4 linked regions of the Candidatus Palibaumannia cicadellinicola genome follow. The main gene of each other region encodes a partner of the protein of the gene in region 3 in a complex. Links are inferred from orthologs where the notes say so. Each region holds a gene or a part of one and is shown on either strand. Other genes may lie near its edges.

Region 1 (8,494 bases), 210 kb from region 3 along the record:
GTAACTAGCGATGTTAAACGGTAGACCTAAGAAAAGATCGCACGAGCGTTGATATAGCTGACATGATAAAATGCTATTAGCAACATAAAATTGGAAAATTATATGGCATGGTGCTAGCGCCATTTGGTTAATTTCGCCAACGTTCCAAGCAGAAACAATAATACGGCGCGAATCTGGATTATGTTTTAATTGAAATATCACATCGCTTAATTGGTCAATGTAATGTCCGTCTGCAGTGCCCCACGCACGCCACTGGCGACCATAAATTGGACCCAGATCGCCTTTTTCATTTATCCATTCGTCCCAAATAGTCACTTTATGTTTCCTTAGATAACTCACATTAGTGTCGCCATTAAGGAACCAGAGTAATTCATAGATAATTGAACGCAGATGGCATTTTTTAGTAGTGATCAAAGGAAAACCATGACGTAAATTGAAGCGCATTTGATGACCGAAAATAGATAATGTACCAGTATTAGTACGATCTTTTTTTAATATACCCTGTGTGCGTACTAGACGCATCAATTCTAAATACTGTTTCATAAAACTTAATAAAGTTATTGATCAGTTAAGTCAGGCGGCAATAAGCCCAGAAGATAATAATGGTACCGGCAAGAATCATTGGCACAGAAAGAATCTGTCCCATACTCATGATACCGTTCAATAATCCTAATTGAATATCAGGTTCGCGGAAAAATTCTACTATAATGCGGAATACTCCATAACAAATGAGGAACAAGCCAGATACGCTACCTATTGGACGCTGCTTATAAATGAAAAGATTCATAATGATAAATAACACTAAACCTTCAAGTATCATTTCATATAACTGAGACGGGTGACGAGGTAGCATACCATATTGCTCAAATAGCAATCTTAATTCTGGATTCGTAAGTAGTAGTGCTTGATCAGCATTCCTAGAACCTGGGAATAACATTGCCCAACTCGTATCAGTGGTGACTCTGCCCCAGAGCTCACCATTAATAAAATTACCTAATCGTCCGACTCCTAGGCCAAACGGAACCATTGGTGCTATCAAATCAGATACTTGGAAAAAATGTCTTTTGGTGCGGCCTGCGAACCAAAAAATGACCGTAATAACACCAATCAGACCGCCATGGAATGACATTCCACCATCCCATACTTTAAATAAATACAGTGGATTATTTAAAAATAGCTGTAAGTTATAAAATATAATATAACCAATACGCCCGCCAATAAAGAGACCAAGAAAACATATATACAACAAATGTTCTACTTCTTTTGTTGTCCAATCACTATAAGGCTTGTTGACGTATCGCATTCCCATCCACATGGCAAATAGAAAGCCTACTAGATACATCATACCATACCAATGCAAAGAAACTGGACCCAAAGAAAACAAAACCGGGTCTATCTGAGGAAAAGATAGATATTTTGTGATCATTTACTACCACCACAATTTAGATAATATTTTTTAACGGACTACTTTTCGATAAAGTAGTATGATAACTTATTAATAGACTTTTTGGTCTTGAGATATCTTTTTTATAATATTAAACACTTGTTTTTCTTTTATAAGTCACAACCGGCTCTTGTGTTGCAGTATCATGCCACTGTAGCGGTATTACTACGTTAGAAAATTCCTTCATCACTCTACGGTACACGTCCCGTTTAAAGGAAACTACCTGACGAACCGGATACCAAAAGCTAACCCATCGCCAGCCATCAAATTCTGGTATCTCCCCGCGCTGCATATTGATTTCTACATCCTGACATACTAGTTGTAACAAAAACCATTTTTGCTTCTGACCGATACATATCGGCTTGGTGTCCCAGCGTACGAGCCGCTTAGGAAGCTTATAACGTAACCAATTACGTGTTGAAGTTAAGAGACTAACATCTTTGCGGCTTAACCCTACTTCTTCAAACAATTCACGGTACATAGCTTGTTCAGCAGTCTCACCAGTATTAATACCACCTTGTGGAAATTGCCAAGAGTTTTGTTTATATCGCCTAGCCCATAATACCTGTCCATCTATATTGCAGATTACAATACCAACATTCGGGCGGTAGCCATCATCATCGATCACCGAACTGCCTCGATTACATAACAAACATAACAATATGTTTTGATTGTTTCATACTAGCACATTGCGGTAAACTATTGCTTTTGAAGATTAGTTTTTGTAAATTCATCGTATAAAATATGATTATTAACTAATATTTGTATACAGTACTATACTAAAAAATTACGTGCTAGTAACTGACCAGTAAAGTTCTTTTTGAGGTAAAAACCTAGCGGTATAGTTCGAATTGGTTGCCCTAACTCACCAATAGCTGTAGTTAAAGACCTACTATTAGCAGCTTTTGGCCGTAATTGTAGTACTTCACCATGGCTAGCAGTAATATGCTTGATTTTACCTAATACAATCAGATCCATGAGTGCCTCCCAATCGCACTGTAACTGGAGTACTTCTTGTGAATCTGGGCTCCACAATAGCGGAGTACCGATGCGCCGTTGAGCTAAAGGTATTTCACGTTGTCCCTCTACTGGGATCCATAAAACTCGCGCTAACTTATAGCGGACATAGCTTACTTCCCATGTCATACCACTATTACCGGTAAGTGGGGCTACGCAGACAAAGGTTGTTTCTAGCGGTCGGCCATTTCTATCTACTGGAATAGTTTTTAATTCAATACCAATGGCTGCAAAGTCTTGCTCAGGCTTATTACCTGCGCTCGCACCAAGATATTGTTCCAGTAATGCACCGATCCAACCTTTATATCGCTTAAGGCTGTCTGGTATAACTATAGTTGCATGCGCAGCTAGTTCTCCAAGAGAAAAACCAGCCAGCGCTTTAGCACGGCGCAATAGTTCTCTTTCATTAGCTGGAGGTTTCATCGGAATAAAAAGCTTAAAAAGTGTGCTCATTGAAGCATTCCTATGATGAGTTTAGTATCTTTTCATGTTATACTTATAATTTATATTATTTTAAGTACTATTCTAGTACTAATCTTATGTACAAAAGCATATACGGTACAATACTATGGTACCGTTAAATGAAGTTCATGTTGCTAACACTTCTATATTAATTTAAGTATAAAGGCAAAATGCGTATCATTATGGCTAAAAAATTAGCAACAATGCTCACAAGCGTCGGTAGAGACCAAAAATTTACCCATGGCGCAGTTAATACAGTGATACAACGTGCATCCTCAATAGTGTTCGATTCAGTCCAAAAACAAAAACAAGCCGCTGCGGGACGCAGCTCCGGCGAGTTGTTTTATGGTCGCCGCGGTACTCTAACCCATTTTGCGCTGCAGCAGGCGATGGTAGAGTTGGAAAGTGGCGCGGGCTGCGCCCTTTATCCTTGCGGAGCAGCGGCGGTAACTCATGCTATTCTTTCTTTTGTATCTGCAGGTGGTCATATTTTAGTTACTAGTTCTGCTTATGAACCAACCCAAAACTTCTGCAAGCATATTTTAGGAAAAATGAATATCACGACTACTTGGTTTGATCCACTAATAGGCGCAGGCATCAGTGATTTAATTAGGCATAATACTCAGATTATTATGCTCGAATCACCGGGTTCCATAACTATGGAGGTGCAAGATATTCCTGCCATCGTGCAGGCAGTACGTGTGAAAAAACCTACTATTGTTATTATGCTTGATAATACCTGGTCAGCTGGAGTATTACTTAAGGCATTAGATTTAGGAGTAGATATTTCTATTCAAGCAGGCACGAAATATATTATTGGTCACTCTGATGGAATGATCGGTACAGCAGTGGCTAATGCTCGTTGCTGGGATCAGTTGCGTGAGCAATCATATCTAATGGGACAAATGGTTGATGCTGATACGGCTTATATGGCTTCGAGGGGATTACGTACGCTTGGTATCCGGTTACAACAGCATGAGGAAAATGGACTATGTATTGCACACTGGCTAACTCAACGCTCTGAGGTAGCAATGGTTAACCATCCAGCACTACCGGGATGTAAAGGACACGAAGTTTTCATACGCGATTTTAGCGGTGCTAGTGGTCTATTTTCTTTTGTTCTTAAACAGAGGCTGAGTGATACTCAGCTTGCCAATTATCTAAATAATTTCAAATATTTTAGTATCGCTTACTCCTGGGGAGGTTTTGAATCATTAATTCTAGCTCACCAGCCAGAAGAGCTCTCCGCTATTCGTCCTGCTGGTGGTATAGACTTCACTGGTACATTAGTACGGCTACATATCGGGCTAGAAAATAGCGATGATTTGATCAAAGATTTATCCGAGGGCTTTACACGTATTGCATAAACTTCTGAGATTCATGAAGTTAATACTCCAATTATTTTTCAGCCACAGAGTAAACTAATACCTTAACTTAACAATAACCGTATTTCATTATACGTTGATAACGACGGTTGAGTAGTTCTTCTTCGTTCATTTCATCTAATTCTGCTAGATCAAACAGTAGCTGTTTTTTTAAGGAAGCAGCAATCGTAGGTACATCGCGATGAGCGCCACCTAGAGGTTCTGGTATGATACTATCAATAAGTTCAAGCTCTTTGAGGCGCATAGCGCTGATTCCCATTGCTTCAGCTGCGAGCGGCGCTTTATCAACGTTTTTCCACAATATAGACGCACAGCCTTCTGGCGATATTACTGAGTAAGTGCTGTATTTAAGCATATTCACCTTATCCCCAATACCAATAGCTAATGCTCCACCAGATCCACCCTCACCTATCACGGTACTAATAATCGGGACTCGTAAGCCAGTCATCTCACGTAAATTTGTAGCAATAGCTTCGGACTGACCACGCTCCTCCGCACCGATACCTGGATAGGCACCGGGGGTATCGATAAATGTTAAGAGTGGTATACTAAATCGATCAGCCATATCCATTAAGCGTAATGCTTTACGATAACCTTCTGGGGCTGGCATACCAAAGTTACGATAGATCTTATCTTTAGTTTCCCGTCCTTTCTGGTGCCCAATTATCATCACTGGACGCAAATCTATGCGTGCTAATCCGCCGACGATAGCTTTATCGTCGGCATAAGCGCGATCACCTGCTAGTTCGTCAAAATCGGTAAAGATATACCGTACATAATCTAGCATGTATGGTCGACGGGGATGCCGTGCCAACTGAGCAATCTGCCATGTACTTAGATTCGAAAAAATTTTCCTAGTCAGTTCTATGCTTTTTTCACGTAAGCGCTGAATCTCTTCATTGAGATTAATATCACATGTTTCATTTTTACTACTAACTGATGTCAACGAGTCAATCTTTGCTTCTATATCGGCAATAGGCTGTTCAAAATCAAGAAAATGGATACTCATACATAGTATGTCTCTATTAGTCAAATTCTAGTTGAACCTGTTCATTGCCTACCAAAGTACGTAAATCATTTAGTAAATGGTCAGTTGGCATAACCCGCCAAGTGGCACCTAAATTAAGCCGTACACGTGCATTTTCACTATGATAATAAAGATGTACTGGAATAGTTCCTAAAACATGTAATTTAAAAGATAAATAAAGATGGTTTAAAAACTGTTCATTAATTTGTTTAGCAGTCAGCGATATAGCAAGTGCACATGCATATTTTTTACGTGCGGTGTTAATATCCATGATATTACGTGCAATTATCTTAAAACTTTCGTTAAACTTATCAAAGTTAACTTCTCCCTCGACAAGCAAAATACGGTCTTTTTCTAATAAAGCTTGGTGTTTTGCGAGCATATCTGTAAAAATAATAACGTCTAAATGTCCGGTGCGATCATCTAGAGTACACATACCAATACGATTACCTTGCTTGGTTACTATTACTCGTACTGATAAAACTAAACCAACTATGGTTAGTCTTTTACCTTGTGCTATAAAAGGTATATCTTTTAAGCGTACTCCTCCAGAATAATATTCTATCTCATATAAGTATTGTGTAATAGGGTGACCTGTTAAATAAAATCCCAACGTTTCCCGTTCACCCTTTAAAATAACCTGTTCCGACCAGGGGAGTACATTTTGGCTCTGAGAATAGTTCTCCGATATTTTCGTTATAGGTTCAATTGTCGGTTGATCTACTCGAACACCGAACATATCTATCTGACCTATGGTCTCTAATTTAGCATGCTGATCTGCGGTCTTCAACGCAACATCTAACAAGTTAATAAGTGCCGCGCGGTGCGGTCCTAGTATATCGCAAGCACCAGATATGATTAGCTTTTCTAGCACGCGTCGGTTCACTTTTTTGATTTGTATACGTGTACACAAATTAAATAAATCGTTAAAATCTCCGCCTTGATTTCGGGCTTCTATAATCACCCCTATCGGCCCCTCACCTACGCCTTTAATTGCGCCGAGACCATAAACGATCGCTCCATATTCATTTACATGAAAATGATACTGACCTGTATTGATATCTGGCGGCAGTACTGTAATACCCATGCGTAAACATTCTTCTACAAGTCCTACGACTTTATCTGTATGATCTATATCTGCTGTCATCGCTGCCGCCATGAATTCGGCCGGATAATGCGCTTTAAGCCATAACGTTTGGTAGGAAACAAGCGCATAAGCTGCAGAGTGAGATTTATTAAAACCATATCCAGCAAAGTTTTCTACCAAATTAAAAATCTTCATTGAGAGCTCACCGTCGATACCAATTCGTTCTGCACCCGCTTTGAAAACTGCGCGCTGTTTCGCCATTTCTTGAGGTTTTTTTTGACCCATAGCGCGGCGTAACATATCTGCTTCGCTAAGTGTATATCCTGCAAGTATCTGGGCTATCTGCATTACCTGTTCTTGATAAAGAATAATACCGTAGGTAGGTTCTAAAACTTGTTGTAAAGACTGGTGTTGCCACTTCAGATCAGGATAGCAGATTGCTTCACGTCCATGTTTACGATCGATAAAATTATCTACCATGCCAGACTGAAGCGGACCAGGACGAAATAGTGCTACTAATGCTATTATATCTTCGAAACAGTCTGGCTGTAGGCGCTTAATAAGATTTTTCATGCCACGTGATTCGAGTTGAAATACGGCAGTAGTATCGGCACATTGCAGCATCTCGAAGCTTTTTTGGTCTTCCAACGGAATTGCAGCAATATTAAGATCATTCAGATCTTGAAGTGCGCGCTTAGCGTTAATCATTTCTAGAGCCCAGTTTATGATGGTTAGAGTGCGTAGGCCGAGAAAATCAAACTTGATTAAACCAGCGTGCTCTATATCGTTCTTATCAAATTGAGTAACTGGATAATTACCCTCTGCGTCACAGTATAGTGGTGCGAAGTCGGTAATTTTGGTAGGTGCAATAACTACTCCGCCTGCGTGTTTACCCACGTGGCGGATAATCCCCTCTAACTTCCGCGCCATATCTATTAACACCTTGACATCTTCATCACAGTTATAGAGAGCTTTTAGCTGCGGTTCAGTCATTAAAGCTTTTTCTAGCATGATTCCTGGATCATATGGCACGAGTTTAGAGATTTTATTTATCAAGTGGTAAGGGTAACCTAATACTCTACCGACATCGCGGATAACCGCCTTAGCCGCCATAGTACCGAAAGTTATGATCTGTGATACTGCGTGACGACCATAAGTTTCGGCCACATGATCAATCACGCGATCTCTTTTTTCCATACAGAAATCAACATCAAAGTCTGGCATAGACACACGTTCAGGATTGAGAAACCTCTCAAATAGTAGATCAAACGCCAGCGGGTCGATATCGGTTATTTTAAGTGCATAGGCAACTAGAGAACCAGCGCCTGATCCACGTCCTGGCCCTACGGGTATACTGTTGTCTTTCGACCATTGTATAAATTCCATTACGATGAGGAAATAGCCTGGAAATCCCATATTATTAATAACTTGCAGTTCTGTATCTAGTCTTTCATCGTAAGGTAATCGTTTCTCACTCCGCTGCCTGGAATTTGGGAAAATAAAAGTGAGTCGCTCTTCTAATCCTTTACGTGAATATTTAATTAAATAGTCTTCGGTAGACATATCACCGGTCGGAAACTGCGGTAAAAAATATTCACCAAGGCGGATAGTGACATTACAACGACGAGCAATTTCCACGCTATTAGCTAACGCTTCAGGCAGATCGTAAAATAACTGACACATATCTTGTTCGCTACGAAGATACTGCTGCGAGCTGTAGTTACGCGGGCGCTTAGCGTTATCCAAAGTATATCCATCATGGATCGCAACTCTAATTTCGTGGACATCGAAATCATCTGGACTGAGAAAACGTACGTCGTTGGTAGCAACTACTGGTAAATCATAGTGCTTCGCTAGCTCTATCGCCGCGTTCAGATAGCTTTCTTCATTTGGTCTACCAGTGCGAACTAGTTCTAGATAATATCTTTGTGGAAAATAGCGCTGGTAGAAAGCGACACACTTTTTTACTTGTGGCATTTCGCCACGCATTAATAATTGGCCAATATCACCTTGCTGTGCCCCAGAAAGAATAATTAAGCCTTCATTATGCTGGATAAGCCAGTTACGATCGA
Region 2 (4,755 bases), 350 kb from region 3 along the record:
TGATACCGATTCATTATTGCGTTTCAATCAACGTAGATGTAATTCAATGTTCGTTCAAGTAGGTTAAGCTTTGACCCGTAGCTGACGCTGAATACTGCAGGCCCTTTGGCATCATCTGTATTAGCCGTTCTTTAGCGACACGACGTACCTCATCTGGTGGTAGCGGGACTTCAAGACGTAGACCCGCACCCCACAGTAAGAGTAGATAACGTAAATGCTGCAACACGGCTGTAGGTCGCGCCTTAATTATAGTATGTGCATGCTGCGTATCTAGTTGAACCGACGATACAACAGCAACAGGATAACCTTCTGGAAAGCGGCCTCCAAGACCTGAGGTAACTAGTACATCACCGACACGAATATCAGTATTACACGGTAGATGTTCAAGCTGTAGATCTACCGTGCATCCATTACCCACGACAATTACCCGGATATCATTACGTAACACCTGAATTGGAAGCGCGTGGGAGGCATCACAAATTAGCAAGATACGACTAGTTAACTTACTGGTAGCAATAACCTGCCCTACTACTCCTTGGTCGCTGATAACTGGCTGGCCGATATACACACCATTACCCCACCCTTTATCAATTACCACTTGATGACGGTATGGATCAGTCCTGAGAGAAATCACTTTGGTAACCATTTTACGCTCATCTTGAAGCATCGGAGATACCAGTAGCTCACGTAGTTTACTATTTTCCTTTTTATACTCCCCGAGCAACAATTGCTCACTTTTTTTTAGCAGCAACTCTTGGCGCAAAGCACGATTTTCTAACTTTAGTTGAGCGTTAGTAGCCAAAATTTGTGAGATATCATCTAGCATTTGGCGTGGTCGATGAGCAATCAAATAAAACTGACTGACTGCAGTATCCATGTAGGTACGAATATTCACAAAAGTCTCTAGCCTACTATCTACCATAATTATAATTATGGCAACTATCATGGCTAGCAATAGTCGCAGCAGCAGAGAATAGCTTCTGCTGAAAATTGGCTTTATAAACGACACTTTGACCTCAATAAAAAAAGGAAGTACTATCTCGGACCTATTCTCCCTTATTTTTCTTTTAGTTTGAGGTAAGTTATTCTTCGCTGAATAAATCACCACCATGCATATCAATCATTTCTAACGCCTTACCACCGCCCCTGGCAACACAAGTTAATGGATCATCTGCTACGATAACAGGAATACCTGTCTCTTCCATTAGTAGACGATCTAAATTACGTAGCAGCGCACCTCCGCCAGTAAGCACCATACCACGCTCTGAAATATCTGATGCCAGCTCCGGCGGGCATTGTTCCAGCGCTACCCTAACTGGACTAACAATACCAGTAAGTGGCTCCTGTAGCGCTTCTAGAATCTCATTGGAGTTCAAAGTGAAACTACGTGGTACTCCCTCTGCTAGATTACGACCACGTACTTCAATCTCCCGCAGTTCATCGTCGGGATAGGCAGCACCAATGCTATGCTTAATTCGTTCAGCGGTAGCTTCACCAATCAGGGAACCGTAGTTGCGGCGTACATAATTAATAATAGCTTCATCAAAGCGATCGCCTCCAACGCGTACAGAAGAGGAGTAGACTACACCGTTCAGCGAAATTACTGCAACTTCTGTGGTACCGCCGCCAATATCGACTACCATTGATCCCGTTGCTTCAAATACCGGCAGTCCAGCACCTATTGCTGCAGCCATAGGCTCCTCAATCAAGAAAACCTCGCGTGCTCCAGCACCCTGTGCTGATTCACGGATAGCACGGCGTTCTACTTGGGTAGCACCTACCGGAACACAGACTAGTACACGCGGACTTGGACGCATGAAACTATTACTATGAACTTGTTTGATAAAGTGCTGCAGCATTTTCTCCGTCACAAAAAAGTCGGCAATCACACCATCTTTCATCGGACGGATGGCTGCAATATTACCGGGCGTACGCCCCAGCATCTGTTTTGCTTCATGGCCAACTGCCGCTACGCATTTCGGCGTACCAGCACGATCTTGACGAATCGCAACAACGGAAGGTGCGTTCAGGACAATGCCCTGTCCTTTTACATAAATGAGGGTATTCGCAGTCCCTAGATCAATGGATAAGTCATTAGAAAACATGCCTCTAAATTTTTTAAACATAAATTATATCCTGCTAGTAATAGTGCAAAATCAAAACGGTGTAAAAAACATACAATATGTTGTTATAGAAGAGATAATATTCGTAATATTATTACAAAAAAATAAATATTGGTTATAGATTTTAGCCCGGAGAGGTGCGAAACTATTGTCTTTTTTGCGGTCAAACATAAATTTGACTGAAATATTAAAAAAAATTTAAGACTAATCTGGGTTCAAAACATGAATATTTTTTATACTCCAGTAAGATCAGTACGAAACAAATATCAATTGCACCGATAAAAGTATCGGAAACCAATTGAGTGTTCAAAATACCTTTTTTCTATTATGTGATCATAATAAATAACAAATATTTAAGCAAAAAAGTGACAAATAATTTGTTGTTAGTTATCTTCTACGGGGTATCGTAAATTGAAGCTAGATCACCGTATAATGGCTGAAAAGTTCCACATTTTGCTTCTGAATGGCCCTAACCTAAATCTGCTAGGTAACCGTGAAGTCAAAAAGTATGGCGGTACCACACTTAATGAGATAATCATAGATATGATTAATCTTGCTGCTAGCCTTGGAGCAAAACTAAGTCATTTTCAGTCCAATGCAGAGCATACGCTAATCCATCATATACATGAAGCTCGTGGCAAGAATGATTTTATCATTATTAATCCTGCCGCGTTTACCCATACTAGCGTTGCCTTGCGTGATGCATTTTTAGCGGTAAATATTCCGTTTATCGAGATTCATCTCTCCAATATATATGCTCGTGAGCCTTTTAGACATTCTTCCTATCTGTCTGATATTGCGGTTGGCGTGATCTGTGGTTTCGGTGTTGATGGGTATCACTTTGCTTTAAAGACTGCGGTAAAACTTCTATCAAAATCTAATTAATTAGAGTATGGAACTTCACTTATGGATATTCGTAAGATCAAGAAACTAATTGAACTGGTTGAAGAATCTAGCATTTCAGAGCTGAAAATATCTGAAGGTGAAGAATCGGTTCGTATCAGTCGTGCTACGGTACAATCTGCCTACCCAATGATACAGACTTATATCCCTACTTCCCAACCGCAGTCAGGGACTGTACATGAAGCTGCTATCGAAACCGCTGCCGTACCTGCAACTATGAGTAGTCATATTGTGCGCTCACCAATGGTGGGGATTTTTTACCGTACTCCGAGTTCGGACACTAAAACTTTCATAGAAGTAGGTCAGAAAGTAAACGTCGGCGACACTCTATGCATAGTTGAAGCTATGAAAATAATGAATAGTATTCAATCCGATAAAGCCGGTGTGGTAAAAGCTATTTTACCAGATAACGGTCAACCGGTTGAATTTGATGAGCCACTAATTATCATCGAGTAACGAGGCGTCAAATGTTAGAAAAAATTGTCATCGCAAATCGCGGTGAAATTGCGCTGCGTATCCTTCGTGCATGTAAAGAACTAAACATTAAAACCGTAGCTGTGCACTCTACCGCCGACCGTGATCTCAAACATGTACTTTTAGCAGATGAAACGATATGCATCGGCCCTCCGCCCTCTATGAAAAGTTATCTAAATATTCCTGCCATAATTTCTGCCGCGGAAATTACCGGATCTACTGCTATTCATCCAGGGTATGGATTCCTGTCCGAGAACGCTGATTTTGCGGAGCAAGTTGAGCGTTCAGGATTTATTTTTATCGGTCCTAAAGCAGAGACTATTCGTCTGATGGGAGATAAAGTCTCTGCCATCAAAACAATGAAACAAACAGGTATACCATGTATACCTGGCTCAGATGGACCAGTTAGCGAAGATATGCAAAAAAACCACACTATTGCTAATCTTATCGGCTATCCAATAATTATTAAAGCTTCCGAAGGCGGTGGTGGACGCGGTATGCGTGTTGTGTGCAATTCGAAAGATCTAGAGTATTCGATCCGAATTACTCGCGCGGAGGCTAAAGCCATGTTTAGTAACGATATAGTCTATATGGAGAAGTATCTAGAGAATCCTCGCCATATCGAGATTCAGGTTTTAGCTGACAACCAAGGCAACGCTATCTATTTGGGGGAGCGTGATTGCTCAATGCAACGCCGACACCAGAAAGTTTTAGAAGAAGCGCCGGCGCCGGGTATAACTGATGAGTTACGTCGTAATATCGGAGAACGTTGTGCTAAGGCTTGTGTTGAAATAGGCTATCGTGGGGCTGGCACTTTCGAATTTCTATATGAAAAAGGCGAGTTCTTCTTTATCGAAATGAACACTCGTATCCAGGTTGAGCATCCAGTTACTGAAATGATCACTGGTATAGATATTATTAAAAAACAGTTATTAATTGCATCAGGCCAACCACTGTCCATCACTCAAGATAAGATCAAAATATCTGGCCATGCAGTTGAGTGCCGTATTAATGCAGAAGATCCCAATACTTTCCTGCCTAGTCCTGGCAAGATCACTCGTTTTCATGCTCCAAGCGGTTTCGGCGTTCGCTGGGAGTCACATATTTATACGAGTTACTCAGTACCGCCGTATTATGACTCTATGATTGGTAAACTGATTTGTTTTGGTGAGAACCGTAATGTCGCTATTTCACGTATGAAAAATGCACTTACAGAATTAATTATCGATAATATTAAAACTAATATCGATCTCCA
Region 3 (4,898 bases):
GGAATATCTTTATGAGTTAGCATGCCGACAACCGCACGAATTTTTCTAATCTGTGGTCGGTGCAGATGCAGCAGTGCATCTAGTTGGCGCGCTAGATAATTTGCTGCATGTGGATTATGTGCTACATCTAAAATCACCAGTGGTTGCTGGCGGATAATCTGAAAGCGTCCAGGTAGCATTGCATCGCGTAAACCTTCACGAATATAATCTTCACGTACTAAAAAGGGTAGACGGTGTACTGCTGCTAGTGCTGTAGCAGCATTATCTAGTGGAATCGCAGGTAACGGCAGTCTTTGTAACTCGCTGTCTCGTTCCCACCAATGCCAGCAAGATTCTTCTACCCGAAATCCCCAATCTCTATTACGGGCAAATAACTTAGCACAGCAGTTAGCAGCGGCGGTATCTAGGGTAATCGGTCGTTCGGACTCGCCAACAATTACTGGTTTACCATAACGCATGATTCCAGCTTTTTCGCGTGCAATGCTGGCGCGATCTAAACCTAGCCAGTTTGTATGATCTAGGGCAATACTAGTGATTACAGCAATATCGGCGTCAACGATATTAGTGGCATCTAATCGACCACCGAGTCCAACCTCAAGGATCACGACATCCAACATCGCTTGGCGGAAGAGCTGTAATGCAGAGAGCGTACTGAATTCAAAATAACTCAAAGAGGTATTATCGCGCCCCATTTCTACGACCGCCATGGCTTCACTGTGGGTTGTTTCTGCTAGTTCATTTCCGTTGATGCGTACTCGTTCAGTATAGTGTAAAAGATGGGGTGAACTAAAAACACCTACTTGTAGACCATAAGATAATAGAATAACTTCTAATAGCCGGCAGGTTGTACCTTTACCGTTAGTGCCTCCAACTGTTATTACCAGCGGTGCTGGTTGCAATAGGTCTAAGTTTTTTGCTACATGGTGTATCCGATCTAGGCCTAAATCTATAGGCTTTGCGTGCAAATTTTCAAGATAATAAAGCCATACCTCAAGTGGCGATTGTTCTTGAGGAATCGTAATATTTTTTATATGCTTATTCATTTGCTGCCTAGTAGAATTCAATTCTATTTTGATTGTGGTGGCTCACAGTGGGTTAATTTAGCAAGCAAGCTAGCGACACGCCAGCGCATGTCTAGTCTACGCACAATCATATCAATAGCACCTTTTTTTAGTAAAAATTCACTACGTTGAAAACCATTAGGTAATTTTTCACGTACTGTCTGTTCAATGACTCGCGGACCAGCAAAACCAATTAGTGCTTTTGGCTCAGCGATATTTAAATCACCGAGCATTGCTAAGCTCGCGGAAACACCACCCATAGTTGGATCGGTGAGCACCGATATATAAGGTAAACGCCGATCACGTAGCCTAGCTAGCGCAGCACTAGTTTTCGCCATTTGCATTAGCGACATGAGAGCTTCTTGCATACGAGCACCACCACTAGCTGAGAAGCACACCAACGGACATTTATCTAATAAAGCCTCTTCTACTGCACGTACAAAACGTGTCCCGACTACAGAAGACATAGAGCCACCAATAAAAGCAAATTCAAAAGAAGCTGCAATAATTGGCATACTATATAATGTCCCTTTCATAACTACGAGTGCATCTTTTTCATTAGTGGCTTTTTGTGCTGCTATCAAGCGATCTTTATATTTCTTAGAATCTCTAAATTTCAAGAGATCTTTCGGCTCCAGTTCACTTCCTAGTTCATACTCGCTGTTTTTATCTAAAAAAGCATGTAGGCGTACCCGCGCTGTTATACGCATATGATGGTCACACTTAAGACACACCTCTAAATTACGTTCTAATTCCGCACGATATAACACTTGGCTACAGTTATCACATTTGGTCCATATTCCTTCGGGAATATTGACTTTTCGTGTAGGAGTAATAGTGCTTTTATTGATAATACGTTCAATCCAGCTCATTGAAAAAACCTAGTTTTTATCCGCTTGTAAGTACTTTTTTATTATAATAGTCATATTGTGTCATCCATAACCTACGATTATAGATTTGATTATACTCTAATAGAATTGATCATTCTCTCAGAATAGGGTCTAAATATATTGATTACTCGGTTAGAAAAACCTGTTCTATAGGTAACGACGGTAGTGCAAAATGCGACGGATAGTCTACATCAACTAAGTAAAGTCCTTTGGCACAAGCGGTAACACCGGCTAAGGAACGATCTTTCAAAAATAAAAGATCTGCAATCCAACTTTCAGGTTTGTGGCCACATCCTACTTCTATTAAACTACCAACAATATTACGAACCATATGATAAAGAAACGCATTGGCTGTGATATCTACTAAAATATATGGTCCTTTACGTATTACTCTCAACTTGTGCAAATTACGCCAAGGAGTACGATACTGACATTGTAGTGCACGAAAAGAAGTGAAATCATTTTCACCTAGCAAGCATTGGCCTGCACGCTCCATTTTACCTGCATCTAGTGGTTGGCAGTAATGAGTTAGTCCGTTGCTAAGTATTGCTGGGCGCAGCCGATGGTTATAAATAATATAGCGATAACAACGTGCGGTTGCGCTAAAACGTGCATGAAAATCTTTTTGAACCTGCATGACCCAGCGTACTGCAATACTAGTCGGTAAATTTGTGTTAACTCCTAACGTCCAAGCAATGTTAGTTCGACGTGCATAGGTTTCAAAATGAACCACTTGTCCGGTTGCATGTACACCGGCATCAGTACGACCGGCACAGCATACCGAAACTGACTCGTTGGCAATTCGCGATAGTGCTTGTTCTAGGCAAGCCTGTACACTAGGCACTTTTGGCTGTCGCTGCCAGCCATAATAAGCACTACCATCGTATGCTATGCCTAATGCTAGCTTTATGTTGCCGTTATTAGTCACGTGATTTTTAGTCTCTAGTCTAGTAAGAAGCTTTAGTACATATCCTTGGTTTTAGTTTGCTTTATTTATTAGGTTAAAACAATCTGTAGTATTGTTAATTAGTAAGGGCATGAAAACCAAGCTTAATCAGCTTATCTGCACTAGTGCTATTATCAGTATCAACGTATAGCGATGACCACTCCCGACGTTCAAAATAACTTTTTCTTAATTGGTCAAATCCCCGAGGTAAATGAATAGTACGACGTAAAAGCATGTCGTCACGCCGCAAATCATACACTAAATGCGCTAATCTACGCAGTGCGTCTTCATCAATCGCGCCGCGCCAACGAACTCGTTCTACTATCGGCGCCGGTAAAATAGTTGAGAGATTTAGCTGTTCACTAATACCTAAAAACGTACTGTAGGCATTAAAAATTTGAAGAGTACCACGTACTTTACCTTCTAAGCTATAACCTGCGATATGCGCAGTGCCTATATCTACGCGGGCTAATAGTGGTAAAAGTAAGTCTGGCTCTGGATCCCATACATCGAGTACAATACTAAGTAACTTACCACCTTCTAAAGCCCGTAGGAGCGCCAGGTTATCTACTACTGCACCCCGGCAAGTATTAATTAATATACGTTTAGCTGAAGGTAACGCTGATAGCAAATCTTCGTTAACGAGATGCCAGGTAGTATGCGGTCCATGGTAGGTCAGTGGGGTATGTAAGGTCAGCACGTCTGCTTCAGCAACTAGCTTTTCCATAGATTGCCAGTCATCTATGACTCCAGCATCAGCTTGTGGTGGATCACATAATAATGTTCGTACACCCAACGTATAAAGACGCTGGTGCAATAGGCGACCCACATGACCTACACCAATGATGCCGACTGTTTTATCCCGGAGGTCGAAACCATCACGCTGTGCTAACCATAATAGAGCTGAGAATACATACTCTACAACTGCAATAGCATTGCACCCAGGAGCAGAAGAGAATCTAATACCTACTTGCTCTAACCAATCCTTATCAACATGATCAATTCCAGCAGTAGCGGTACCTACGAATTGTACTAGGCTACCGTCTAATAAGGATTGATCAACACGAGTAACCGAACGCACTATCAGTGCGTCGGCCGCTAAAATATTTAATGCTGTTATCTCTCGTCCATTTACTATTTGTACTTCGCCTAGGCGGCTGAATAGCGCTTGAGCGTAAGGTATATTTTCATCAACCAATATTTTCACATTATGCTCCGGTACCAGATTCTTCTCTTGTGAATTTTAACCGAACACTAGACTGGATTTTGAATAGAAGCATTAAACGTTTGCTGGTTGGAACACAACTTACTGATATCTACGCATGACTAATGTAGCGTTAGTACCGCCAAAACCAAAACTATTGCTCATAACTGTAGTCAGTTTACGCTGAATGGTTTCAGTAATGACATTCATACCTTCAGCTTTAGGGTCTATCTGATCTATATTAATGCTAGGTGCAATAAAATTATGTTCCATCATGAGTAAAGTAAAAATTACTTCATGTACTCCTGCAGCACCTAAGGAATGTCCGGTCATTGCTTTGGTAGATGACAATGCTGGATGTTTGTTACCGAAGGTTTCACGAATAGCCCACAGTTCTTTTACATCGCCTACTGGGGTTGAGGTACCATGTACATTGAGGTAATCAACAAACGTATCAACATTTTTTAATGCCATTTGCATGCAACGAATAGCACCTTCACCAGATGGTACTACCATGTCAACACCATCTGATGTAGCACCATAACCAATGAGCTCACCATAAATATGGGCATCTCGCATTAGTGCATGTTCTAATTCTTCTACTACAACAATACCTCCTCCCCCTGCAATTACAAAACCATCGCGATTAATATCATAGGTACGAGATGCTTTATCCGGCGTAGCATTATAACGGGTAGAGAGCGCTCCCATGGCATCAAACTCGCAAGCCATCTCCCAGCATAGTTCTTCACCCCCTCCAGCAAACACTAGATCTTGTTTATCTAACTGAATAAGTT
Region 4 (8,583 bases), 350 kb from region 3 along the record:
CGTTGCCTTGCGTGATGCATTTTTAGCGGTAAATATTCCGTTTATCGAGATTCATCTCTCCAATATATATGCTCGTGAGCCTTTTAGACATTCTTCCTATCTGTCTGATATTGCGGTTGGCGTGATCTGTGGTTTCGGTGTTGATGGGTATCACTTTGCTTTAAAGACTGCGGTAAAACTTCTATCAAAATCTAATTAATTAGAGTATGGAACTTCACTTATGGATATTCGTAAGATCAAGAAACTAATTGAACTGGTTGAAGAATCTAGCATTTCAGAGCTGAAAATATCTGAAGGTGAAGAATCGGTTCGTATCAGTCGTGCTACGGTACAATCTGCCTACCCAATGATACAGACTTATATCCCTACTTCCCAACCGCAGTCAGGGACTGTACATGAAGCTGCTATCGAAACCGCTGCCGTACCTGCAACTATGAGTAGTCATATTGTGCGCTCACCAATGGTGGGGATTTTTTACCGTACTCCGAGTTCGGACACTAAAACTTTCATAGAAGTAGGTCAGAAAGTAAACGTCGGCGACACTCTATGCATAGTTGAAGCTATGAAAATAATGAATAGTATTCAATCCGATAAAGCCGGTGTGGTAAAAGCTATTTTACCAGATAACGGTCAACCGGTTGAATTTGATGAGCCACTAATTATCATCGAGTAACGAGGCGTCAAATGTTAGAAAAAATTGTCATCGCAAATCGCGGTGAAATTGCGCTGCGTATCCTTCGTGCATGTAAAGAACTAAACATTAAAACCGTAGCTGTGCACTCTACCGCCGACCGTGATCTCAAACATGTACTTTTAGCAGATGAAACGATATGCATCGGCCCTCCGCCCTCTATGAAAAGTTATCTAAATATTCCTGCCATAATTTCTGCCGCGGAAATTACCGGATCTACTGCTATTCATCCAGGGTATGGATTCCTGTCCGAGAACGCTGATTTTGCGGAGCAAGTTGAGCGTTCAGGATTTATTTTTATCGGTCCTAAAGCAGAGACTATTCGTCTGATGGGAGATAAAGTCTCTGCCATCAAAACAATGAAACAAACAGGTATACCATGTATACCTGGCTCAGATGGACCAGTTAGCGAAGATATGCAAAAAAACCACACTATTGCTAATCTTATCGGCTATCCAATAATTATTAAAGCTTCCGAAGGCGGTGGTGGACGCGGTATGCGTGTTGTGTGCAATTCGAAAGATCTAGAGTATTCGATCCGAATTACTCGCGCGGAGGCTAAAGCCATGTTTAGTAACGATATAGTCTATATGGAGAAGTATCTAGAGAATCCTCGCCATATCGAGATTCAGGTTTTAGCTGACAACCAAGGCAACGCTATCTATTTGGGGGAGCGTGATTGCTCAATGCAACGCCGACACCAGAAAGTTTTAGAAGAAGCGCCGGCGCCGGGTATAACTGATGAGTTACGTCGTAATATCGGAGAACGTTGTGCTAAGGCTTGTGTTGAAATAGGCTATCGTGGGGCTGGCACTTTCGAATTTCTATATGAAAAAGGCGAGTTCTTCTTTATCGAAATGAACACTCGTATCCAGGTTGAGCATCCAGTTACTGAAATGATCACTGGTATAGATATTATTAAAAAACAGTTATTAATTGCATCAGGCCAACCACTGTCCATCACTCAAGATAAGATCAAAATATCTGGCCATGCAGTTGAGTGCCGTATTAATGCAGAAGATCCCAATACTTTCCTGCCTAGTCCTGGCAAGATCACTCGTTTTCATGCTCCAAGCGGTTTCGGCGTTCGCTGGGAGTCACATATTTATACGAGTTACTCAGTACCGCCGTATTATGACTCTATGATTGGTAAACTGATTTGTTTTGGTGAGAACCGTAATGTCGCTATTTCACGTATGAAAAATGCACTTACAGAATTAATTATCGATAATATTAAAACTAATATCGATCTCCAGCTTCAAATAATAAATGATGAGAACTTCCAGAACGGTGGCACTAATATCCACTATTTAGAACAAAAGTTAGGTATACATAAAACTTAATATACTATGGTATTGTACCAAATATGGTATTGTACCAAATATTGAGTTTTCTTCTCGGAATAAAATGCGTAAGATATCTACTCTTGCGGAGAAAAGAGATTCTTAATGTTTTCTGTGCACATTCAATACTATACCTTTGTACATATCGGTAAGTTACATACCTAAATATGGGTGAAGAAATTATTTGGTTAAGGCTGACATAATTATGTTAGAACAACGTGTTAATTCTGATGTACTAATTGTTTCTACCATTAATGCGCAAGATAAGGTTACACAAAAACCTCTACGTAACTCAGTTAAACAAGCATTAAAAAACTATTTTGTTCTCCTGAATGGTCAGGATATTAAAAACTTATATGAATTGGTGTTAGCCGAAATAGAGCAACCACTCTTAGATATGGTCATGCAATATACTCGAGGAAACCAGACCCGCGCTGCTCTAATAATGGGTATTAACCGTGGCACACTACGTAAGAAATTAAAAAAGTATGGTATGAATTAATAATTTTTTTGATTGACTTTACTAGTTACGGCAATAGTAATGTATTTACTGTTGCCGTAACAACTAGCTTATTACTCTTGGACTAGTACTTCTAACATACCATTAATAATAAATTGTACACCCATACACACTAGTAAGAATCCCATTAGTTGTGAGATTACCTTAATTCCATTAGCGCCGATAAAACGCATGATTGCGCCTGAGCTACGCAGTACTCCCCAGACTATCAAGCTAACGGTGAGAAACACCAAAATAGGCGCAATCTTAGTTATCCAAGGTGCAAAATAAACACCCTCTTTAATCGTAGAGACCCAACTAATAATCATAGCGATAGTACCTGGCCCTGTTGTGCTTGGCATGGCGAGCGGTACAAAAGCTATATTAACGTTTTTTATCTTGTCTTTGGTCTGGTTTTCTATTTCGTTAGTCTGCTCTAGATCTGGAAATAACATGCGAAATCCAATAAATGAGACAATCAGACCACCAGCAATACGCAAACCTTGGAGAGAAATTCCAAAAGTTTTCATGACTAGGGTTCCAGCATAAAATACCACTATCATGATGATAAAGACATAAAAAGATGTCAGTAGCGACTGCTGGTTACGCTCCTCAGGAGTCATATTTTTACTGAGGCTCAAAAATAGTGCTAGGGTAGTAAGGGGGTTTGCGAGAGGTAATAGAGCCATCAGGCCCAGGCCAATAGCCTTAAAGAGTTCTAACATAGGTAATTTTTCTCCTAGTAAACTAGTAAATCTGGTGGCATATTCGATAGAATATCGTACAAAAATAAGAAGCGCCGGCCCTATCATTTAGAGCGTTACCTGCTACAACTACTTTGAATATCTATTCATTATTAAATGTACTGCCTACGACCGTAAATGCCAATCATTATACTTTATAGGTACTATTAATAAAAAGATTCTATTAATAAATTCTAGTGAACAGCAATATTTATTACGGTTTAAGTCAGTTAATAAGTTATTTCTTCAAATGAAGGGCGTTTATTCAGCTGGTTTGATTTTGTTTTAATCTTTATATAAGGAGTAAAAACAGTGCATTATTTGAATTATGGTTATGAACGAATGATCATCTGGAACGTACTACTATGAAAAATGCTTTGCTTACCCCTTTTTTCTTACCTCCTTTTTCCGCGATCCATCCTGAGGATATTATGCCGGCTGTCCAAGCAGCATTGAACCATTGTCGTCAAACCGTTGAAAAGGTAGTAGCCTATTCAGGTGCATTTAACTGGGATAATCTTTGTCAGATACTAGCAGATGCGGATGACGATTTAAGCCGTATTTGGTCACCAGTCAATCATCTAAATGCAGTACAGAATAGTGCACAACTACGCGCTGTCTATGAACAAATTCTGCCACTATTATCAGAGTACAGTACCTGGGTGGGGCAACATAAAGGGTTGTACAATGCCTATTATAATCTGCGTCATAGCGATGATTATAATCAGCTAAGCATAGCGCAGAAAAAAGCTATAGATAATACATTACGCTCTTTCGAACTTTCCGGAATTAACTTGACTACAGAAAAACAGCAGCGCTACGGACATATTGTCGCCAGGTTGTCTGAGTTAGAGTCAGCTTACAGCAATAATGTACTAGACTCCACAACCGGATGGAGTAAATTGATCACCGATGAACATACGTTATCTGGAATACCAGATAGTACGCGAATGGCTGCACGCGCCAATGCCGAGACCCACGAGCAGGAAGGGTGGTTACTTACGTTAAATCTTCCTAGCTATCTATCTGTTCTAACCTACTGTGATAATAGTATCTTACGTAAAGAATTATACCGAGCTTACAATACTCGTGCCTCAGATCAAGGACCAAATGCAGGTAAATGGGATAACGGACCTATTATGAGTGAAATACTAGCGTTACGCCATGAACTAGCGCAAATTCTGGGATTCAACAGCTACGCAGAAAAATCTTTGGTCACTAAAATGGCACGTGAACCTCAACAAGTACTCGATTTTCTGAACGATCTTGCTAAGCGCGCTCGACCGCAGGGAGAGCAAGAACTTGCGCAGCTACGTACTTTCGCAAAAATGCATTTTGATCATGATACGCTAGAGCCTTGGGATATCGCTTATTACAGTGAAAAACAAAAAGAGTCTCTATTTTCTATCAACGATGAACAGTTGCGTCCTTATTTTCCAGAACCGCAGGTTCTCAGCGGTATGTTTGAGGTCGTGAAACGTATTTATGGTATCACTACGGTAGAGCGTAATGATGTCAATACCTGGCATTCAGATGTTCGTTTTTTTGACTTATTTGATGAGCTAGGCGAATGGCGTGGCAGTTTCTATTTAGACTTATATACCCGCAACAATAAACGTGACGGTGCTTGGATGGATGAATGTGTAGGTATGATGCGTAAAGTAGATGGTACCTTACAAAAGCCTGTTGCTTATTTGACCTGCAACTTTAATCTTCCGGTGAGCGGAAAACCAGCACTATTTACCCACAACGAAGTTACCACATTATTCCATGAATTTGGTCATGGTTTACATCATATGCTAACTCGTATAGATACCCCAGGAGTAGCTGGTATTAATGGTGTTCCATGGGATGCGGTAGAGCTGCCAAGTCAGTTTATGGAAAACTTCTGTTGGCAACCTGAGGCGCTAGAGTTAATTTCCGGCCACTATGAAACCGGTAAACCACTACCAATAGAATTGCTGAATAATCTGCTAGACGTAAAGCACTACCAAGCTGCATTATTTATTTTACGCCAAGTAGAATTCGGCCTTTTCGATTTCTGCATGCATTACCAGTACAATCATCAGCAAGGAGCGCAAGTATTGGAAATACTGAAAAAAGTTAAAGCACAGGTCGCAGTTGTTCCTAGCGTTGAATGGGTACGTTTTCCCCATGCTTTTAGTCATATATTTTCTGGCGGTTATGCTGCCGGCTATTACAGCTATTTATGGGCTGATGTACTAGCTGCCGATGCATGGTCGCGCTTAGAAGAGGAGGGTATTTTCAACAGAAAAACCGGCGATTCATTTCTAGATAATATCCTTTCACGTGGCGGATCTGAAGATCCAATAGTATTATTTACACGTTTCCGCGGACGCAAACCACAGTTAGATGCTATGCTACGCCACTACGGTATCCGAGATATTAGTAAGTAATACTATTTAAATTAATTTAAGTGCCAGCCAGTATAACCCCCCTGCCAGCACAATAGCTACTGGCAGGGTTAAAATCCAAGCCATCAAAATATTTTTTACTGTTTTACCCTGTATACCACCACCGTCAACCAGCATAGTACCTGTCACAGCTGACGAAAGCACGTGAGTAGTAGACACCGGCATGCCGGTATAGCTAGCGATACCTATGAATAACGCTGCGGTCATCTGCGCCGAAAGACCTTGCGCATAGGTCATCTCTTTTTTGCCTATTTTTTCACCGATAGTGGTCGCGACCCTTTGCCAACCTACCATCGTACCTAGCGCCAGTGCTAGTGCTATGATTACAATAATCCATAGAGGTGCATACTCGACCGTGTACAATAGATCTTGTTGTAGATTATTTAAGAACAGTTTATCAGTAGCTGGCGTTTCTGGAAATTTCGTAACTTTGTCAGCAATATCGGCGAGGCACATAAGTAAACGACGTAGGTGTGAGCGCTGCTCTGGACTCAACTCGTCGTAACTATTGAGATTATTCAGTAGCAGCGAAGCACGATGTATCGGAATAAATGCCTGTGAAAGCTCACAGTGTAATTCTTGTCGTATAGGTTTTTCGCTCTGACTCCAACTCCAAACCTTGTGGTTAGTTTGTAACGTTAAAAAGGGATTTACGACACTAAAAGTGCATTGATGCTGCGTATAGTACTGCTGTAAGTGATTAACAGCATCACGGGTACGGCTGATATCATAACCGCTGGCATTCATATTGACGACAAAGCCCGCCGGCGCTACACCTATTAGTACTAGCATAATCAGGCCGATGCCTTTTTGACCATCATTAGCACCATGCGAAAAACTGACGCCGGCAACAGAGAAGATAAGTGCGATGCGAGTCCAGAATGGCGGCTTACGTTTTCCATCTTTTTTTTCTCGTTCGTTGGGCGTCATATGAATACGACGGCGCTTTTTAGTATTACTCCAATAGTAGCGTAGAAAAAAAACCATAGCACCGGCTAGCACCAAACCTACTAGAGGAGAAATGACTAACGATAGGAATATTTCAATCAGCTTAGGAATATTAAGAGCCTGTACTACTGAACTATTAATAATCAGCGCGTTTGTTAACCCTATGCCGATTATTGCACCGATAAGAGTATGGAAACTCGAGGCAGGTAAACCAAAATACCAGGTACCTAAATTCCAAAGAATCGCTGCCAATAGCATAGAAAACATCATAGCTAGCCCCTGTGCCGAACTAACATTAAGGAGTAGATCAATCGGTAATAGATGAACAATGGTATAAGCCACACTCAGACCACCCATCAGTACACCAAGAAAGTTGAACAAACCAGACATCGCAACTGCTAATTGAGAACGCAAGGCTCTAGTATAAATAACAGTTGCTACGGCATTCGCAGTATCATGAAAGCCATTAATCGCCTCATAAAGTAAGATAAAAAATAATGCACAAATTAACATTGTACCGGTATGGAAATCCATGCCGTCGAACAAATGTAGCATAGGAGAGGGGTGCCATTGTTTGGACATGAACGGGCCGCATTATCTGCGACAAATAGCCCTAGGGAAAAGAAAAATATGGCTTTTTTGACGATTATTGTAGTGCAGATAGAATTAGCAATACCTTTATATGATGTTATTCAACTCTTTACTTTCGAAGGTTTCAATCATTAATGAGCTTAATTTAAGTAGCAAGTCAGGTTGCTTCTACTAGTAATTGTTGTACTGCAGTATAAGACTAATACTATGTTTCGCCGACTTATAACAGACCAAATTATGTCAACAAAAAACTGATCACTCACGTATACTCAGTAGTGTAGTGACAGTAAGTAGTGCGATTTTTTTAATTGAATAGTATCAATTTTTTTACTAACAATAGGAGAATTAATCCTTAATGTTGATATCGAAGGTTTTTGACTCTGCGAATGAAATTCTAGATGCTCGCGGTCTACGTTGTCCTGAGCCTGTCATGATATTACGTAAGACTTTGCGTCATATGCCCGAAGAGCAAATACTGCTGATTATTACCGATGATCCATCTACAATACGCGATATTCCATCGTTTTGCCGGTTTATGGAGCATACTTTGTTGGCACAAGCAACAAAGCAGCTACCGTATCATTATCTATTACGCAAGGAAGGAAAAAGGAAAGAGGGGGCGCCTAAAAAAATTAGGATAGGATAGCGTCGATATTAGACGAATAATATTTACGAGCAATAAATAGTGGTAATATTAAGTAAGGAGCATAGTCGCACATGGCAAAAGAAAACAAAAGAAGTTTCTTTTCCTCTTTCAGCTATCGTCGTAACGATGATCATAATCATAGCAAATCAGACCTATTGCATGATACCGTATCGCCAACCACTGGTAGCAAAACCAATCATACTTCCTCTGCTATTGATATTACTATACGAAATTTCTCTCACAAGCAGGAGCACCAGTTACACGAGGGATTATTCACTAGGCTGAAACATAGTCTAGTAAAAACACGTAACAATTTTGGATCTGGATTGATCAAATTGTTCTGCGGCAAAAAAATAGATCATGATTTATTCGATAAACTAGAAGCGCAACTTTTGATTGCCGACGTAGGGTTAGAAACCACTACAAAAATCATGGATAACCTTATTGCGCATGTAGATAGCCGTAAACTAAAAGATGCAGAGGCGCTTTACAGTAAACTATACGAAGAGATGACGGCGATTCTTTCGTTAGTTAGTCAGCCGCTAGTCATAGATGGTCAAAAGCCATTCGTCATCCTTATAGTTGGTGTCAACGGTGTAGGTAAAACTACCACTATTGGTAAAATGGCGCGCCAATATCAGGCTGAAGGAAAAAATGTGATGTTGGCTGCAGGCGATACTTTCCGCG

What was found.
Region 1: the proteins of accD (region 3) and accA are in contact, whole or in part, in a solved structure (PDB 8UXZ), measured with the Escherichia coli proteins. The link is inferred for Candidatus Palibaumannia cicadellinicola from one-to-one orthologs.
Region 2: the proteins of accD (region 3) and accB are in contact, whole or in part, in a solved structure (PDB 8UXZ), measured with the Escherichia coli proteins. The link is inferred for Candidatus Palibaumannia cicadellinicola from one-to-one orthologs.
Region 4: the proteins of accD (region 3) and accC are in contact, whole or in part, in a solved structure (PDB 8UXZ), measured with the Escherichia coli proteins. The link is inferred for Candidatus Palibaumannia cicadellinicola from one-to-one orthologs.

What each region holds. Positions count from the first base shown.
Region 1 is NZ_CP008985.1:621,848-630,341, reverse strand. Bases 3,338-6,107 are described here. They hold accA (acetyl-CoA carboxylase carboxyl transferase subunit alpha), read right to left. Parts: upstream 5,318-6,107; coding sequence 4,358-5,317; downstream 3,338-4,357. Other genes in these bases: dnaE (DNA polymerase III subunit alpha), read right to left, coding at 5,334-6,107; metC (cystathionine beta-lyase), read left to right, coding at 3,338-4,290. In the rest of the region: thyA (thymidylate synthase), read right to left, coding at 1-543; lgt (prolipoprotein diacylglyceryl transferase), read right to left, coding at 569-1,426; rppH (RNA pyrophosphohydrolase), read right to left, coding at 1,536-2,072; DNA mismatch repair endonuclease MutH, read right to left, coding at 2,219-2,914; more of metC, read left to right, coding at 3,106-3,337; more of dnaE, read right to left, coding at 6,108-8,494. UniProt on the Escherichia coli protein: Component of the acetyl coenzyme A carboxylase (ACC) complex. First, biotin carboxylase catalyzes the carboxylation of biotin on its carrier protein (BCCP) and then the CO(2) group is transferred by the carboxyltransferase to acetyl-CoA to form malonyl-CoA.
Region 2 is NZ_CP008985.1:63,496-68,250, forward strand. The notes cover bases 1,933-4,755. They hold accB (acetyl-CoA carboxylase biotin carboxyl carrier protein), read left to right. Parts: upstream 1,933-3,029; coding sequence 3,030-3,482; downstream 3,483-4,755. Other genes in these bases: mreB (rod shape-determining protein MreB), read right to left, coding at 1,933-2,126; aroQ (type II 3-dehydroquinate dehydratase), read left to right, coding at 2,556-3,008; accC (acetyl-CoA carboxylase biotin carboxylase subunit), read left to right, coding at 3,494-4,755. Also shown: rod shape-determining protein MreD, read right to left, coding at 1-14; rod shape-determining protein MreC, read right to left, coding at 44-1,000; more of mreB, read right to left, coding at 1,083-1,932. UniProt on the Escherichia coli protein: This protein is a component of the acetyl coenzyme A carboxylase complex; first, biotin carboxylase catalyzes the carboxylation of the carrier protein and then the transcarboxylase transfers the carboxyl group to form malonyl-CoA.
Region 3 is NZ_CP008985.1:416,320-421,217, reverse strand. What follows is about bases 1-2,754. They hold accD (acetyl-CoA carboxylase, carboxyltransferase subunit beta), read right to left. Parts: upstream 1,934-2,754; coding sequence 1,067-1,933; downstream 1-1,066. Other genes in these bases: truA (tRNA pseudouridine(38-40) synthase TruA), read right to left, coding at 2,076-2,754; folC (bifunctional tetrahydrofolate synthase/dihydrofolate synthase), read right to left, coding at 1-1,031. Also shown: more of truA, read right to left, coding at 2,755-2,879; IM45_RS02035 (4-phosphoerythronate dehydrogenase), read right to left, coding at 2,974-4,104; fabB (beta-ketoacyl-ACP synthase I), read right to left, coding at 4,204-4,898.
Region 4 is NZ_CP008985.1:66,305-74,887, forward strand. Bases 1-2,859 are described here. They hold accC (acetyl-CoA carboxylase biotin carboxylase subunit), read left to right. Parts: upstream 1-684; coding sequence 685-2,034; downstream 2,035-2,859. Other genes in these bases: aroQ (type II 3-dehydroquinate dehydratase), read left to right, coding at 1-199; accB (acetyl-CoA carboxylase biotin carboxyl carrier protein), read left to right, coding at 221-673; fis (DNA-binding transcriptional regulator Fis), read left to right, coding at 2,240-2,536; IM45_RS00300 (MarC family NAAT transporter), read right to left, coding at 2,608-2,859. Outside these bases: more of IM45_RS00300, read right to left, coding at 2,860-3,258; prlC (oligopeptidase A), read left to right, coding at 3,642-5,693; inorganic phosphate transporter PitA, read right to left, coding at 5,700-7,214; sulfurtransferase TusA, read left to right, coding at 7,606-7,896. UniProt on the Escherichia coli protein: This protein is a component of the acetyl coenzyme A carboxylase complex; first, biotin carboxylase catalyzes the carboxylation of the carrier protein and then the transcarboxylase transfers the carboxyl group to form malonyl-CoA.